Aliamphritea ceti: one gene and its partners. The main gene of each other region encodes a partner of the protein of the gene in region 4 in a complex. Links are inferred from orthologs where the notes say so. Each region holds a gene or a part of one and is shown on either strand. Other genes may lie near its edges. The genes, in order: dnaX, OCU49_RS13085, dinB, dnaN and holA.

Region 1 (3,266 bases), 1.5 Mb from region 4 along the record:
GAATGACATAATCGCCCCTTAGAACGGCATATTAAAACCTGGCGGCATACCCATGCCACCGGTCACCTTAGACATCCGTTCCTGGCTGGCAGACTCAACTTTACGCACAGCATCATTTACCGCTGCTGCGATAAGGTCTTCCAGTATTTCTTTATCTTCTTCCATCAGGCTGTCATCAATATCAACGCGCTTCACGTCGTGACGACCGTTCATGACGATTTTCACCATACCGGCGCCGGACTCGCCATTAACTTCAGCTTTAGCTACTTCTTCCTGAGCTTTTTGCAGCTCTTCCTGCATTTTCTGGGCCTGTTTCATCAGATTGCCCATACCACCTTTCATCATCTTTAACCTCGATATCTAATACCTGTAACCCACACTATCAGTGCCGGTTAAGTGAAATTTTTTTATCTGCAAACTAATGCAGTGTCACCGGCGCATCAATTGGCTCAACGGATGAAATATCGATTCGCCCGTTAAAACGCTGGATTATCGCCTGAACTGTAGCATCCGTCTCAATCGCTGCAACGGCCTGAACCAAACGCTCTGACTTTTTCCGCGAACGATACAGACTCGGTGTTTCCCGACTAAAAATACCTAACTCAAATTCTACCTGAAGCGACTCTTTAAAATAATCGCTCAGCGCCGCAGATATACGGTCAGTATGGACCTCATTGAGAATATTTTTCTGCTCATCCGCATAGTGGAATCTGAATACTCCGTCACTGACAGTTTCCAGCGAGGTGTTCGCGGCAATCATATAGGTCATCCCGGATAGGCCAAGCACATCCACCAGCAACACCCACTGCGATACATCCAGCTCAGATAATTGCGGTGAAACAGTTTCAGCCGTCGGTTCAGTTATATAGTCTGTCGCCATATTTGAAGGCGGCATATTAACCGCAGGCACTGCAGCGATTTCTGGCTCATACGCCCTCTGCGCCATCGGTGCCGATGGCTGACTAAACCCTTCAGACTTTTTTGACGGTTCAGACGCCTCCTGCGACGCACCTGAAAAGTATGATTCATCATATGCTGGCGGTTCTTCCCATGGAGGAACATCATGCGCGGGGATTTTCTGCGCCGGAGCCGCCTGAACGACCGGTATTTCAGCTACCGGCTGAGCACTTACCTCAACAGCAGGCTGCACACTTTCCTGGGCGCTCACAGCCACTACCGCGTCAGCTACAGGCGTGGAATTTTGAATAACCGCCGCTACAGGCTCAGCCACAGCCGACTCAGCAACTTGAGGCACATCCTGTGGATGTCCATTCTGAGCAACCCCATCAGAAATAGCTTCAGTTTGTTCTACTTCGGCTGTTGCAACCTCAGCTCGCCCGGCATCAGCAACAACTGGCACAGATACAGGCTGCGCAACTGACTCAACGGCAGGCGATGTATTCGAATTGTTATCAGGGCTGGTATCAGAACTTACCTGAGAGCTTACTAAGGGAGCTTCTTCAGAACTGGCAACTGCATCAGAAGCAGGTGCAAGGTTAGCCGTTCCTGAGCCTGACTGAGCAGCAGAGTCAGCGGCTAAAGCTTTAGGCTTATCGCCACTGCGGGGCGGAGCTGATGCCGGACGGAATGCCAGCATACGCAATAAGACCATTTCCAGACCTTCACGTGCATCCGGAACATAAGGCAGATCCTTTCTGCCTAACAGTGCTACCTGATAATACAGCTGTACATCTTCAGCGGTCAGTTGCTGCGCAAGCTCAAGTACCTGCTGACGGTCACCCATGCCATTATCGACAGCATCAGGCATCACCTGCCCAAGTGCAACCCGATGTAGCAAGCTAATCAGGTCACCTAAAACAGTATTATAATCCGGCGAGAACTGCGCAAGATCACTCACAGTTGCCAACATTTCCTTGGCATCCTGAGCCACCAGGCTATCCAGCAAGCGATAAACCAAACGCTGATCAATCGTTCCCAGCATAGACCGGGCATCAGCTTCATTGATCTCGCCAGCACCAAAAGCAATGGCCTGATCAGTAAGACTCATAGCGTCCCGCATTGAACCATCAGCCGAACGGGCTAACAGCCATAATGCAGGCTCTTCAAATTTAATCGACTCTTGCGTTAAAACATGACGCAAATGATCCACAATTCGCTCAGGAATCATGTTCTTCAAATTAAACTGAAGACAACGGGACAGAATCGTCACCGGCAGTTTTTGCGGATCAGTCGTTGCTAACAGAAATTTAACATGCGGAGGTGGCTCTTCCAGCGTTTTCAGCAACGCGTTGAAAGAGTGAGTCGAAAGCATGTGCACCTCATCAATCAGGTACACTTTATAGCGGCCATGTGTTGGCGCGTACTGAACGTTTTCCAGCAGTTCCCGGGTATCTTCAACTTTAGTTCGGGACGCCGCATCGACCTCAATTAAGTCAACAAAACGGCCTTCACTGATTTCCCGGCAAGGCGCACATTCACCACACGGGGTAGAAGACACACCCTCAGCGCAGTTAAGCGACTTAGCAAACAAACGCGCTATCGATGTTTTACCCACACCCCGTGTTCCGGTGAACAAGTAAGCATGATGCAAACGATCATCATCGAGGGCATTAACCAGTGCTTTGAGCACATGCTCCTGGCCAACCATCTCCTGAAATGTTGCAGGGCGCCATTTTCGCGCCAGAACCTGATAACTCATGATGTGATGATTCTTATCCGGAAAGCCAGTTAAGGCTTAAATTAAGGCAGTACAAATAAATAAGCTGACATGCTAACGATTACCGTCCAACAGTGCCAGCTTAAGCCTTGGAATAATCCGCAATATTTTATCTTGCACGATGAAGAACAGGCAACGACAGCTTATCGACTGTTCACAAAGCAATCCTTCCTGGCACGATGTAATAGCAAACAACCTATTACTTAATACTGCTAGCGCACAATCAAGCTATGAACATTCCAGCTTTTCAATCTCGTCACTAACACTTGTATCTACGCCGCTTAACTGAATCACCTCAACCCGGTCACGGCCGTTTTGCTTAGCTATATATAACGCTTCGTCTGCCAGCTTCACAACCTCGTCCATCGAGCTGGCATGACCAGGATAAACAGCAATACCAATAGATGTTGTCACCTTGCCCAGTGACAACTGATTCATTGTCAGTTCCTGCTTACTTATCCCTTTAATGATACGTGTCGCGACTTTTAACGCCTGAGTTTCGTTCGTCGACGGACAGACAATACAGAACTCCTCACCGCCGTAACGACACGCAATATCCTCATTACGGGACGACTCTTTGAGTATTTGC
Region 2 (3,174 bases), 2.8 Mb from region 4 along the record:
TCGCGTAACTCAGCAGCATTTTTAAATGTAACAATGCCAGAGAATGACAACAGATAGTTCATATCCAGAGCCTGACGACCCATATCCCAACTTTCAGTAAAGCAATGTAAAACGCCACCCACTTCGAAGTCTGCATGATGCTTGAGAATATCCAGCGTATCCTGGCGTGCATCACGGGTATGCACGATGACCGGCAGTTTAGTCAGCTTTGCAGCCTCGAGATGATTGATAAAACTCTGCTGCTGAATATCAACAGTATCCTGCTGATAAAAGTAATCCAGCCCGGTCTCGCCCAGTGCAACAATTTTTGGTAACGCTGCCTGTTCCAGCAATGCTTCCACAGTTACCGGGGCCTCAAAAGTATTCAGAGGGTGCACACCGACCGATGCGTATACCTGATCCAGATCGGCAATCAGATGATACATAGGTGCAAAGTTTTGCATATCAACACAAACGCACAACATTTTACTGACCTGACGCTCAGCAGCAGTCGTAAGAACACGGGAGAGCGTATCGCCAGAGGCGTAATCCAGCTTATCTAAATGGCAATGGGAATCTACAAACATCGGACCTGATCACAACACAGTAAAATTGCCGGCATTGTAAGGGAAAAGCCACTAAAAGTAAGCAGTGAATACTGCTTTAGGGAAACAGGCGCACAGCCTGAGCACTGTGCGAAAGCAGATTACATAGTATCAGTACGTCGACCGGAATTCAGCGCACCGGTAAGATAAGTTTCGATCTTTCGTACAAGAGTTGCATCTTCCTGGGAAAGTTGAATACCAATACCAGGAATCCGTCCACCCTGCGCTGCCCGCGGAGTAACCCAGACAACTTTTCCTGTTACAGGGATCTTGTCATCTTCTTCCATCAGGGACAGCAGCATAAAAACTTCTTCGCCCAGCTGATAGGTGCGCGGCGTTGGAATAAACAACCCACCATTCTGAATGAATGGCATAAAAGCCTTATACAAATCCTCTTTGGTGTTAATACCTAATGACAATATGCCATGGCTCATACGAGGAATTACTGACATCTGGCCGAAGCCTCCCTGAACTTAAGTCTTATCCGGTTGCAACCCAGACTGGTGCTAAAAATTCACACTCAGTCATCGTAATCACAGCTTACTGCATTGATTACTAATATTAAAGATCAACGCAGTCCCTGCCAGCCATGAAGTAATTTCTCCAGTAACAGCTGCTTATTAGGATTCAATCTGAACATAACAAGTTTTCGTGCTTCGTGAATCTCATCTGCGAATGCAAATAAACGCTGAGGATCAGCCCGACGGGAAACCGCCAGCAGCATATTCTGGACATCTTTATGACGTAGCAATTCAGTATCTTCCTGACCTGCAGCCAGACGGGCAATATCATTCACCAGACCATACAGCCAACCCAGAATCAGATCCAGATCTTCCTTATGAAGCGTCTGCGCAACGTCCAGTGCACTGCGACGGTTTTTAAGAATATCCGCCAGCCCTGCCAGTACCTTACTGCGTAAACCCAGATAGTCCTGCTGCTTATAAGCCAACGCCTGTAAAGGAGAGTTATGAGCAATACGTAATAACTGCTCAGCATCCTGGCTGTCCATGGTTAGCTGTGTTGCCAGCCACTGCGTCGCCATCTCCCCATCCGGCGCCACACAGTCAACTCGCTGACAACGACTTTTAATCGTTGGCATAACCTGACCAGAACGATGGGTAATCAATAATAAAACCGTATCTTTACCAGGCTCTTCAAGCATTTTAAGCAATGCATTGGCTGCATTAACGTTCATGCTCTCAGCAGGGTCAATAATAACTACCCGATAACCGCCCTGTTGCGCAGTTGAATAAATAAACTCTGTAAGCTCACGAACCTGATCGACCTTAATTGGCTTACCCGGCTCATCAGGCTGCAAATGATATAAGTCAGGATGACCACTACTCTGAGCCAGCTCACAACTGCGACAGTGCCCACAGGCAGCATCATCTTTAGGCGACTTACATAGCAGATAATTAGCCGTCGCCAGTGCGAAGCAAGCCTTGCCAATCCCTTTCGGACCATTAATCATTAAGGCATGAGGCAAGCGCCCCTGACGCTTAAGATCACACAAATACTGCCAGCGCTCTTTAAGCCAGGGTAATACCACCGGATGATCTTGCCAGAGCTCGTCACTCATCTCGAATTCCTGTGAAACATTCTGTTAAGCCGAAAGGTGCCGTTTAAGAAAGCCTGCCATTACCTTTGCAATCTGCTCTTGCACTTCGACCAGCGTGACCGATGCATCAATAACAGCAAACCGTTCAGGCTGGTTTTTGGCCCGCTGCAGATAAGCTGCACGCACCCGCTCGAAAAAACCAATCTGCTCCTGCTCAAAGCGATCTAACGCACCACGCTTTGCAGCGCGCGCCAGGCCGATTTCAACAGGCACATCCAGCAACAGGGTCAGGTCCGGCTGTAAACCTTTCTGCACCCTTTGTTCTAAATCCAGAATCAGGGACTGATCAAGGCCGCGACCACCACCCTGATACGCAAAGGTGGCATCTGTAAAGCGATCACATAGCACCCATTGACCCGCCTGCAATGCGGGCTTAATGACTGCCTGCAAATGCTGGGCACGGGCAGCAAACACCATGAGCAACTCAGCATCATCGGCAACCGTTTCTTCCCGTGGTGCCAGGAGCATTTCACGAAGCTCTTCAGCCAAAGGTGTACCACCAGGCTCCCGGGTCAGCGCATAACTAACACCAGCATCAGCCAGTAACGACTCGATAAACGCCAGATTGGTCGATTTGCCAACACCTTCAGTTCCTTCCAGTGTAATGAAACAACCCTGAGGATTACTCATATATATCCTTACTTATTCCGGCGATGAACGGTATGCAGCTTTACGTTTAAGCTGATATTCGCGAACGGCTTTATTATGCTGCTTTAACGTTGCTGAAAACTGATGACTACCATCCCCTTTAGCAACAAAGTAAAGCCACTTCTCACCTTCAGGATTAAGCGCAGCCCGGATAGCTTCACGACCAACCATTGCAATAGGCGTTGGTGGTAAACCAGGGATGGTATACGTATTGTATGCCGTTGGCTTACGCAAATCTTTACGGCGTATGTTGCCTTTGTACTTATCACCCATGCCATAAATAACCGTTGGATCTGTTTGCAGACGCATACCTATCTGCATACG
Region 3 (3,290 bases), 3.4 Mb from region 4 along the record:
ATCATGGCGCAACCACCCATACCGCCGAAGAAACCAGTGGTAATGTTAGCAACACCCTGGCCAACACATTCTTTGTTGCCACGACCACGGGTTTCAGTGATTTCATCAATCAGCGTCAGTGTCAGCAGAGACTCAATCAGGCCAATTGCGGCTAAAATCAGTGCGTAAGGAATAATGATCCGCAGAGTTTCAAAGTTGATCGGAACCATTGGAATGTGGAACTGAGGCAGGCCACCAGCGATAGACGCCAATGGATTACCCGTCATATCCGCCAGTACGTCCTGCACAGTACGGGCATCCAGATCCAGACCGATCACCAGTGCTGTCACTGTGATAATTGCCACCAAAGTAGACGGCAGCGCTTTAGTCAGTTTAGGCAGGAAGTGAATGATCGCCATAGTTAACGCAATCAAACCCAGCATCATCATCATTTGGCTGCCTTGCAGCCAGGTCAGGTTGCCGTCATCGTCCAGCATTTGGAACTGCTTCATTTGCGCGAGGAAGATGACTATTGCCAGACCGTTCACAAACCCCAGCATAACGGGATGCGGCACCATACGGATAAACTTACCCAGCCGGAAGACACCCGCCAGTACTTGTAAGATACCCATGAGCACCACAGTGGCAAACAGATACTCTACCCCGTGCATTGCAACCAGACTAACCATTACAACCGCCAGTGCACCTGTTGCACCGGAGATCATTCCCGGACGGCCACCGATTGTTGCAGTAATTAAACCCACCATGAAAGCGGCATATAAGCCAACCAGTGGTTCTACACCCGCCACAAAGGCAAAGGCGACCGCTTCCGGCACAAGGGCCAGAGCAACAGTAAGGCCGGAAAGCACATCGGCTTTCAGGCTCTGTGAACGCTTAACTAACAATTGCAGCATAGAATTTCCGTGCTCCGGGAAAAATAATTACATCTCTACCCCCAGCCTACAGTTAAAACAGGGCTGTTAAGGTACAAATGACGTAAGAAAGGCGCAGGATTATATAACATCGCGACTGTGCAATGACAGCGCCAATTTGAAATAGCCAGAGGATTTAAACATGAAAATATGACAAGTCTTATGCAGTGACATCATCACCATACGTTTAACTTACTCAAACAAACTCAATTGAACCCCTTGCTGAGGTTTATGCTCCACTAACCTGTAACCTAAGCCGATTAGCCGAACGGGTCTTTCGCCTCGTAACCACGCCTGCTCACACAGCTGCTGATAAAGTGCGAGATTAGGTGTCAGCGTCGACAGCTCAACCGTTGTCTGCGAGAAATCATGAAACTTAAGTTTCACAACTGCACCACTAATATCCCGCTGTTCTTTATGCTTACCATAACGCCGTTGCAATTCTTGCATCAGAATCGGGAGCTGTTGCAAGCAGGTCTTCAGATCCTGCAGGTCCTGAGGATAAGTATGCTCTACACTGATCGACTTACGTTCACGGGATACTTTTACCGGACGCTCATCAATGCCTCTGGAAAGCTCGTATAAGCGCTTTCCAAACCGCCCGAAACGATCTACAAGTTGGGCCAGACTAAAACTGCGTAACTGGCCACAGGTTTCAATCCCCATGTCATGCAGTTTGGCGGCGGTTACTTTCCCCACGCCAAAAATCTTCGACACTGCTAAGGTTTCAATAAAATCATCCATATCCTGAGGCGTAACTACGAACAAGCCATCAGGCTTACGCCAGTCGCTGGCTATTTTTGCAAGAAACTTATTCCCCGCAACACCTGCTGAAATGGTAATACCAACTTCAGCAACAACCCGGGCACGGATCTCTTCAGCGATCAGGGTCGCACTGCCACCGCAATGCTCTGAGCCGGTCACATCAAGAAAAGCTTCATCAAGAGATAAAGGCTCAATCAGGTCTGTATAGTCCTGATAAATATTCATAATCTGCTGAGAAGCCTGGCGGTATTTTTCCATATTACCCGGTAACAAACGCAGCTGCGGACACTTCATCAGTGCTTTGGCTGTCGACATAGCCGAATGAATACCAAATTTACGGGCCGGATAGTTACAGGTGGATATAACACCTCGCCGGTCAGAAGAACCACCGATGGCAATAGGAATGTCAGTAAGGCTGGGATCATCACGCATTTCAACTGCGGCAAAAAAGCAATCGCAATCACAATGAATGATTTTTCTCTGTGGACCGGATGTCGTTTGTTCGTCAGACATAAATTACGTTACACAAGCAGTGCTGATGGGCTAAGTGTAATGCAATTAACTGTATAAAAAAACAGTGCACAATTATTAACTGCGCACTGCTCAGGAGAGGAATAAAGAACTGGATCTATGATCACTTACCTATCAAGCGACGATTCCAGTGTCTTCAAATTTCCTTCAACCCAAGACGGATCAAAAGGTCCCCAATTATCAATGACATAATAGCCGTCGTTATTCCGACACCCATCCTGTTTGAAATAGATTTTAATGCCTAAGCCAGGTATGGCTTTAATGACGTCCTGAATGGTGCGCCGTGGCCAGCCTGTTTCCAGCATTAAAGCAGAGACACTGGGACGCTCAAGAGTATTCACCAGATGGGTGATAACTAAACGACGCGCAAACGCAGAATTGAATTTTTTCATGGCGGGTTCTACATCCTTTTAGATTAATTGGTAAAACACTGCTAAAGCAGTACCAACAGCGCTATATCCTTTTAGCCTCTCCACTCGAAAGACCTTCACGCTTACTTTCAAGCATAATAATTTTGCAGCACGAATACTAGTAGGCCCAAAAAATCTTTAAGGAACTTTCAAACAAAAATAACCGATATTAAGCAGGCAGGACCTGTGCTGATTTATGGATGACATTCATGAATTGATCTTTACAAACGGGTTTACTATAGAGAAATCCCTGCAACAGGTCGCAGCCCAATTCCTGTAAAAGTTCTGCCTGCTCCGGAGTCTCTACACCTTCAGCAACAGTGGTCAGCCCCATACCATGAGCAAGTGCTATAACCGAACGTATTAATGCAGCATCTGCTGAGTCTGTTAGCGAAGCAGCAACAAATGATTTATCAATTTTCAGGGTATTAAACGAGTAACGTCGCAAGTAACTGATAGACGCAAAGCCGGTACCAAAATCATCTATAGACAGCTTGATACCTGCCCCGGTGATTTTCTGAATCTGTTCATCAACCTCAGACCAACGGTTCAGCAATAACCCTTCTGTAATTTCCAACTCGAGGATTTTTGGCGATAAATTATATTGCGCCAGTAACGACAGTAACCAGTCAGCAAAGCCGTTTTTCTGGAATTGTTTAGGCGAAACATTGAT
Region 4 (3,192 bases):
TGCCATCGTCAGTATCGCCAATATACATACCCGGGCGCTTACGAACCGCATCAAGGCCCTTAAGAACCTTGATACTGGAAGAATCGTATTCCTGCTCGCTCATAAAATCTCCTGATCCTGGGTGATAAACTCACCCTGATGTATCTCATGAAAACTCACCTGAGTCTCCTGAGACCAAAACTCGCTCAATGTTGTTTTATCCACGCAGGTGATAAAACACTGATTACTGCTTTTCTCTAAATACTGACAAAACAACCGGCAGTGATGATCGTCCAACTCTGAGGGTAAATCATCAATCAAATACACACAGGCACGGCTGTTAAGCTTATAAAATAATGCGCCTTGCGCCAGCTTTAACGCGCTGACAACAATCTTCTTCTGACCCCGGGAAAGCCGCTCTGCAGCATTATGCCCGTCGGCCTTAACCCTAAGATCAGCCCGCTGCGGCCCGGCACTGGTAAAACCCTGTTTCCGGTCACGCACTAAATTGTCTGCCAGAACTTCATCCAGACCGCGCTTCTGATCCCAGCCACAACTGAAACCAAGCTCTATTTCAAGGTTCGGTAACAGGCCTGCAAGCACCTGATCAAACTCAGGTTTTAGCAATGCCAGATAGTCTTCCCTCAGGCTGTTCAGCTGCACAGAATAGGTGACTAATTCACGGTCCCATATCTGGCGCATTGAAGGATCGATTTTACCATATTTCAGCAAAGAATTACGCTGTTTTAAGACTCTTTTAAAGCCTCTCCACAGGCGAATAAACATTGGATCTGTATGAAACACGCCCCAATCAATAAATGCCCGTCGAATTGACGGACTGCCTTCCAAAATCTGGAAGGTTTCAGAGTTAATCACCTGAATAGGCAGTAGCTCTGCCAGAGTAGTTAAATCAATATCAGCGCCGGCATAACGCATCCGGCTAACACCTTCCAGGTTCCGTTCAACGCCTAGTGCCTGTGTCGTACCAGTTGCCATTGCATCCAGCTCAGCAAATACCAGACACTGTTCGGCACCACTGCTAATCAGATGCCGCAACTTATTGGTTCTGAACGAGCGGGTCAGGCCAAGAATATGAATCGCTTCCAACAGGCTGCTTTTGCCACTGCCATTGGCGCCATAAACAATATTGATATGCGGTGAAGGGGTAAATCTAACGTCAGCGAGGTTGCGTACCTGCTGCACCTTGAGAGTGGTTAAGGGCATAGGCGCGGGGGGCTGGTGATCTCAAACATATAAAGAAGATATAGCGGCCACCGCAACCATTGCTGCAGTGGCCAACAGGTATTACATACGCATTGGCATAACAACAAACAGAGAACCGCCGTCGTCCAGGCCTTCTACCAGCGCACTGCTGTTAGAATCAGATAAGGTGAACCGCACAACTTCAGAGTTCACGATCGACAACACGTCCAGCAGGTAGTTAACGTTGAAGCCAATTTCCAGGCTGTCACCGTCGTAATCCACTGCAACTGTTTCTTCTGCTTCTTCCTGCTCTGGGTTATTTGCCATAACCTGCAGGTAGCCGCTGGTCAGAGATAAACGTACACCGCGGTATTTTTCATTCGACAGAATCGCAATACGGCTGAAAACCTGGCGCAGTTCCTGACGAGTACCCAACATGAACTTATCGCCACCCTGTGGGATAACACGCTGATAATCAGGGAATTTACCGTCAACTAACTTAGAGGTGAAGGTGAAATCACCGGCATGTGCACGGATATGATTAGCACCAACAACCAGACGCACTTCTTCATCGCCGCCCTGTAACAAACGCGCCAGTTCCAAAATACCTTTACGCGGCACGATGAACTGATGCGGTGTTGTGTTGTTAGTTTCAACGTCAGTCACACTGGTAGCCAGACGGTGACCGTCGGTAGATACAGCACGTAACGTATTGTCGCTAACTTCCAGCAACATACCGTTCAGGTAGTAACGGACGTCCTGCTGAGCCATAGAGAAGCCTGTCTGATCAATCAGATGGCGAACCTGGCTTTGCGAAACAGTCAGTTCAAATGCTTCCGGGCTATCTTCCACATTCGGGAATTCAGCAGCGGGCAAGGTAGACAGTGTAAAGCGACTGCGACCGGCCTTAATCACCATTTTCTGACCCGTAAGTGTCAACTCGATGATGGCACTGTCTGGTAACGACTTACAGATATCCATCAGCTTACGGGCCGGAACTGTTACAGAACCCGCTTCAGCAGGCTCTTCCAGTTCAACCCGGCCAACCAGCTCCACTTCCAGGTCAGTACCTGTCATAGAAAGCTGATTGCCTTCGGCGACCAGTAGAATGTTCGAAAGCACTGGCAACGTCTGACGACGCTCAACCACACCAGCAACCAATTGCAACGGCTTGATTAGCGCTTCTCTAGAAATAACAAACTTCATGTTTTCCTACCCTTAATTAATCAGAGACCTTGCACGTTGTAGTGAGCAAAGGTCGCAATCTGCAAACTACGCCGTTAAATGACGTAACAGGTTCTGATAATCCTCTCTTATATCCGTATCACTCTCGCGCAATTCTGCCACCTTCCGGCAACCATGCAAAATGGTTGTGTGGTCTCGTCCGCCGAAAGCATCTCCAATCTCAGGCAGGCTGTGATTGGTCAATTCTTTAGACAGACTCATAGCCATCTGGCGGGGTCTTGCGACTGAGCGGCTGCGACGCTTGGACAGCAGGTCAGACACCTTAATCTTATAATACTCGGCAACCACGCGTTGGATGTTATCTATACTAACCTGTTTGTCCTGCAATGCCAGCAAGTCTTTAAGGGATTCTTTGATAAACGGCGTGGTTATGGCGTTGCCGGTAAAGTGCGCGTTGGCAATTACCCGTTTCAGGGCACCTTCCAGCTCGCGCACATTAGAACGAATTTTTTGTGCCAGGAAGAAAGCAGCATCATCAGGCAGGCGAACCTGCGCTTCTTCAGCCTTCTTCATCAAAATAGCCACCCGGGTTTCAAGTTCCGGTGGCTCAATCGCAACTGTTAAACCCCAACCGAAGCGGGATTTCAGTCGTTCTTCTACGCCGTTAATTTCTTTCGGATAACGGTCGCTGGTCAGAATCATCTGCTGACCGCCTTCTAACAGCGCATTGAAGGTATGAAAAAACTCTTCCTGTGAACGCTCTTTACCGGCGAAGAACTGAATATCGTCAATCAGTAATGCATCTACGGAACGGTAATAACGTTT
Region 5 (3,158 bases), 1.1 Mb from region 4 along the record:
ATGCCGGGCATTGAATGGCGTATTGAAGTAAACCGTGAAGAGGCAGGTCGCTACGGTGCCAGTATTGCCTTAGTAGGACAGGCGGTCCGTCTGATTACCAACGGTATTAAAGTAACCGATTACCGGCCAGAAACCTCTGATGACGAAGTGGACATTATGATTCGCTTCCCGGAAGAGAAACGTAATCTGGATCAGCTGATGCAAATGCAGCTGAGTACCGATTTTGGCATGGTGCCTTTGTCCAACTTCGTGACGCTTAAGCCTGCGCCGAAGACCGGTTCTCTGAAGCGGGTAGATAGTCGCAGAGTAGTTACTGTTCAGGCTGACGCTGCTGAAGGTAAGTTAGTAAATGATCTGGTTGTGGCTATGCAGGAGCGTTTAGCGAAGCATGATTTCGATCCACAGATCCGCCTGACCTTCAAAGGCGAGGATGAGCAACAGAAGGAAACCGGTGAGTTCCTGGTAAGTGCCTTCAGTACAGCATTATTCCTGATGGCTCTGATTCTGGTAACCCAGTTTAACAGCCTGTATCAGGCTGGACTGGTGTTGTCGGCCATTGTTTTTTCCACAGCAGGTGTTTTGATAGGACTGATGGTTACGGGGCAGCCATTTGGCATTGTGATGGTCGGCGTGGGAATAATTGCGCTTGCCGGTATCGTTGTGAATAACAATATCGTCTTAATTGACTGTTATAACGATCTGCGTCGGCATGGCTATTCGCCTTATGATGCAGCGTTGCATACCGGCAGCTTGCGTTTGCGCCCGGTTATTCTGACTGCGGTAACCACTGTGCTGGGGCTAATGCCAATGGTGCTGGCAATGAATATAGACCTGATCAACCGGGAGATCAGTTTCGGTGCTCCCTCTACTCAGTGGTGGACGCAGCTTTCCAGTGCTATTGCTGGGGGCTTGTCGTTTGCAACTGTGCTGACACTGTTTTTGACACCTTGTTTGTTGGTGTTGGGAGACAGAAAGCTGTTTCGCCGTAAGGCTAAAGCAGAAACAAATGATCAGACACCTGACGTTGTGGAATCACCTGCAGCCTGATGCATTTAAGGTTATACACAGAAACATAGCTATAACTCTGTGTATAACCTTTTTATAACTCTTCTCACCGGCCATTCTGCGCCTGTTTAATACTTAAGGTTAATTTTCAAACAGTCTTTTAACTGATTGTTTTCATGCTTTAAATATTGCTGGAAAATGAACAGGAGAAGTGTGTACTAAGTGTGTTTTTAATCGAGTTAATTGTAATTAGGGAAGCTTTGTTTGCCTGTGGGGCTGAAGAGAATTTACTGGATCTCTGCGAGGCCCAGTTCGATACCGCTGAGGCGTAATACAATGCTGTTCAGCGTCAGCCAGGCATCGCCGGGGGCACCTTTGATCTGCTGATCAACGATCATGCACTGACTTAGCATTTGTTGAAGAATGCGTGGTGCTATACGTCGCGCTGCAGCCTGGATCAGCCCTTTGCGCTTACCCCAGATACGTTCTTTCTGACAGATTGCTTCGTATTGCTGTCCCTGTGACAGGCCTTGCTGGACGGTCAGAAGAGTACGAACTTCCCGGCTGATGGCCCAGAGGGCTACCGGTGCTTCTGTACCTTCCTGGCGTAACACCTGAATAATCTTATTGCAGCGGGCAGTTTGTTGCTGCAAAGCTGCATCAACCAGACCGTAGATGTCATAGCGGGAGCTGTCGGAGACACTGTCGATAACCTGTTCGGCATCGAGGGTTTGTCCGGGGTAGAGCAGGTTGAGTTTATCCAGTTCCTGCTTAGCCGCGAGCAAGTTACCTTCAACCCGTTCGCAGAGTAGCTGTACGGCGTCCCGCTCCAGATTCAGGCCAATCTGTTTGGCGCGGTTATTTAACCAGCCGGGCAGTTGTTGGGCTTCAACTGGCCAGATCTGAACAATCATGCCGGTTTTATCAATGGCTTTAAACCAGGCGCTTTTTTGTGCCGCACCGTCCAGTTTATCGGCAATAATCAGCAACACGTTGTCCGGTGCCGGGTTGCCAAGATATTCACGGAGAATTTCACTGGCCTGTTTGTTTGGCTTGCTGCCACCTAAGCGCAGTTCGATGATTTTACGTTCAGCGAAAAGGGATAGTGCATTTGCACATTCCAGAAGATAGGTCCATTTGAAGCTGGCATCAGCGTGCAGGGTTTCTCGCTCGGTGAAACCCTGATCAACCAGATACTTACGAAGCAGATCGCAACTTTCCTCAATCAGCAGGGGCTCGTCACCGGTTACCAGATATACAGGTAATGGCGTGCCTTTGAGTTGATTGGCAAGTTGTTCCGGCTTAGCCTTCATGAAATGTTACTGAGCCGGTTTAATAGCGCTGTATATCCGCACGATCTGGCTGGCCAGACGTTCAGACATTTCGGTGCGTAACTGTGATTCTTCAGTATCGCTGGCCGTTAGCTGGTTCGGATTGTAATCGTACGTCCGTTCCAGTTTCAGAGTCTGAGGCGCCAGGACAATCTCGTTATCACGATCAAGAATTTCGAAAGTAATGGTGGTACGCAGTTCATATTCATCAATACCATTGCTGGAACTGATAGTTGATGTACGGCGTTCCTGACGTTCTTCTAACAGGTTAATCTGGTAATTAGCATTAATATTGCCAACCAGCTTTACGCCGTTTGCCTGCAGGTTACGCTCCAGAGGCCGGAACACCGAGAAACTGCTTTGCCCGGTCTTGTTGATAACCGCCAGTTTAAGGGAGTCATCCAGACTGATGATCCCTTTAAGCTGGAAACCACAGGCACTCATAAAGAGTGCCAGAACGGTAATCGCAAAAAACTTATATAGCGAAAAAGTCCGCGCGGTCTGGTTGGTCATGCTTAATTCCTTTTTGGGTCGGTTTAACCAACAACAATGTTTACCAGTTTGTTTGGTACGACAATCTGTTTACGGATAGTTTTGTCTGCCATATGCTTCTGTACAGACTCATCCGCAAGTGCGGTATGCAGGACAATACTTTCGTCAGCGTCAGCCGGAACCTGGATCTTGGCGCGTACCTTACCGTTTACCTGAACAACCATCTGAATGCTGCTGCGAACCATTGCTGCTTCATCGAACTCAGGCCAGGGGGAATCCAGCAGGCTTTCTGCATAGCCAAGCTTGTTCCACAACTCATGAGTGATGTGT

Evidence for each region.
Region 1: the proteins of dnaN (region 4) and dnaX are in contact, whole or in part, in a cryo-EM structure (PDB 8GIZ), measured with the Escherichia coli proteins. The link is inferred for Aliamphritea ceti from one-to-one orthologs.
Region 2: the proteins of dnaN (region 4) and OCU49_RS13085 are in contact, whole or in part, in a cryo-EM structure (PDB 8GIZ), measured with the Escherichia coli proteins. The link is inferred for Aliamphritea ceti from one-to-one orthologs.
Region 3: the proteins of dnaN (region 4) and dinB are in contact, whole or in part, in a solved structure (PDB 1OK7), measured with the Escherichia coli proteins. The link is inferred for Aliamphritea ceti from one-to-one orthologs.
Region 5: the proteins of dnaN (region 4) and holA are in contact, whole or in part, in a cryo-EM structure (PDB 8GIZ), measured with the Escherichia coli proteins. The link is inferred for Aliamphritea ceti from one-to-one orthologs.

What each region holds. Positions count from the first base shown.
Region 1 is NZ_AP025282.1:1,467,330-1,470,595, reverse strand. What follows is about bases 40-2,969. They hold dnaX (DNA polymerase III subunit gamma/tau), read right to left. Parts: upstream 2,660-2,969; coding sequence 419-2,659; downstream 40-418. Other genes in these bases: OCU49_RS06745 (sensor domain-containing diguanylate cyclase), read right to left, coding at 2,906-2,969; OCU49_RS06755 (YbaB/EbfC family nucleoid-associated protein), read right to left, coding at 40-345. In the rest of the region: recombination mediator RecR, read right to left, coding at 1-9; more of OCU49_RS06755, read right to left, coding at 19-39; more of OCU49_RS06745, read right to left, coding at 2,970-3,266. UniProt on the Escherichia coli protein: Part of the beta sliding clamp loading complex, which hydrolyzes ATP to load the beta clamp onto primed DNA to form the DNA replication pre-initiation complex.
Region 2 is NZ_AP025282.1:2,843,369-2,846,542, forward strand. What follows is about bases 159-2,996. They hold OCU49_RS13085 (DNA polymerase III subunit delta'), read right to left. Parts: upstream 2,164-2,996; coding sequence 1,153-2,163; downstream 159-1,152. Other genes in these bases: OCU49_RS13075 (TatD family hydrolase), read right to left, coding at 159-566; OCU49_RS13080 (PilZ domain-containing protein), read right to left, coding at 686-1,036; tmk (dTMP kinase), read right to left, coding at 2,188-2,832; mltG (endolytic transglycosylase MltG), read right to left, coding at 2,845-2,996. In the rest of the region: more of OCU49_RS13075, read right to left, coding at 1-158; more of mltG, read right to left, coding at 2,997-3,174. UniProt on the Escherichia coli protein: Part of the beta sliding clamp loading complex, which hydrolyzes ATP to load the beta clamp onto primed DNA to form the DNA replication pre-initiation complex.
Region 3 is NZ_AP025282.1:3,423,168-3,426,457, forward strand. What follows is about bases 147-3,100. They hold dinB (DNA polymerase IV), read right to left. Parts: upstream 2,190-3,100; coding sequence 1,104-2,189; downstream 147-1,103. Other genes in these bases: OCU49_RS15750 (SulP family inorganic anion transporter), read right to left, coding at 147-893; OCU49_RS15760 (helix-turn-helix domain-containing protein), read right to left, coding at 2,315-2,599; OCU49_RS15765 (sensor domain-containing protein), read right to left, coding at 2,787-3,100. Also shown: more of OCU49_RS15750, read right to left, coding at 1-146; more of OCU49_RS15765, read right to left, coding at 3,101-3,290. UniProt on the Escherichia coli protein: Poorly processive, error-prone DNA polymerase involved in translesion repair and untargeted mutagenesis. Copies undamaged DNA at stalled replication forks, which arise in vivo from mismatched or misaligned primer ends.
Region 4 is NZ_AP025282.1:1,186-4,377, reverse strand. The notes cover bases 337-3,192. They hold dnaN (DNA polymerase III subunit beta), read right to left. Parts: upstream 2,389-3,192; coding sequence 1,285-2,388; downstream 337-1,284. Other genes in these bases: dnaA (chromosomal replication initiator protein DnaA), read right to left, coding at 2,455-3,192; recF (DNA replication/repair protein RecF), read right to left, coding at 337-1,203. Outside these bases: gyrB (DNA topoisomerase (ATP-hydrolyzing) subunit B), read right to left, coding at 1-103; more of recF, read right to left, coding at 100-336. UniProt on the Escherichia coli protein: Confers DNA tethering and processivity to DNA polymerases and other proteins. Acts as a clamp, forming a ring around DNA (a reaction catalyzed by the clamp-loading complex) which diffuses in an ATP-independent manner freely and bidirectionally along dsDNA.
Region 5 is NZ_AP025282.1:1,088,911-1,092,068, forward strand. Bases 306-3,127 are described here. They hold holA (DNA polymerase III subunit delta), read right to left. Parts: upstream 2,319-3,127; coding sequence 1,293-2,318; downstream 306-1,292. Other genes in these bases: OCU49_RS04955 (efflux RND transporter permease subunit), read left to right, coding at 306-1,047; OCU49_RS04965 (LPS-assembly lipoprotein LptE), read right to left, coding at 2,325-2,849; leuS (leucine--tRNA ligase), read right to left, coding at 2,873-3,127. Also shown: more of OCU49_RS04955, read left to right, coding at 1-305; more of leuS, read right to left, coding at 3,128-3,158. UniProt on the Escherichia coli protein: Part of the beta sliding clamp loading complex, which hydrolyzes ATP to load the beta clamp onto primed DNA to form the DNA replication pre-initiation complex.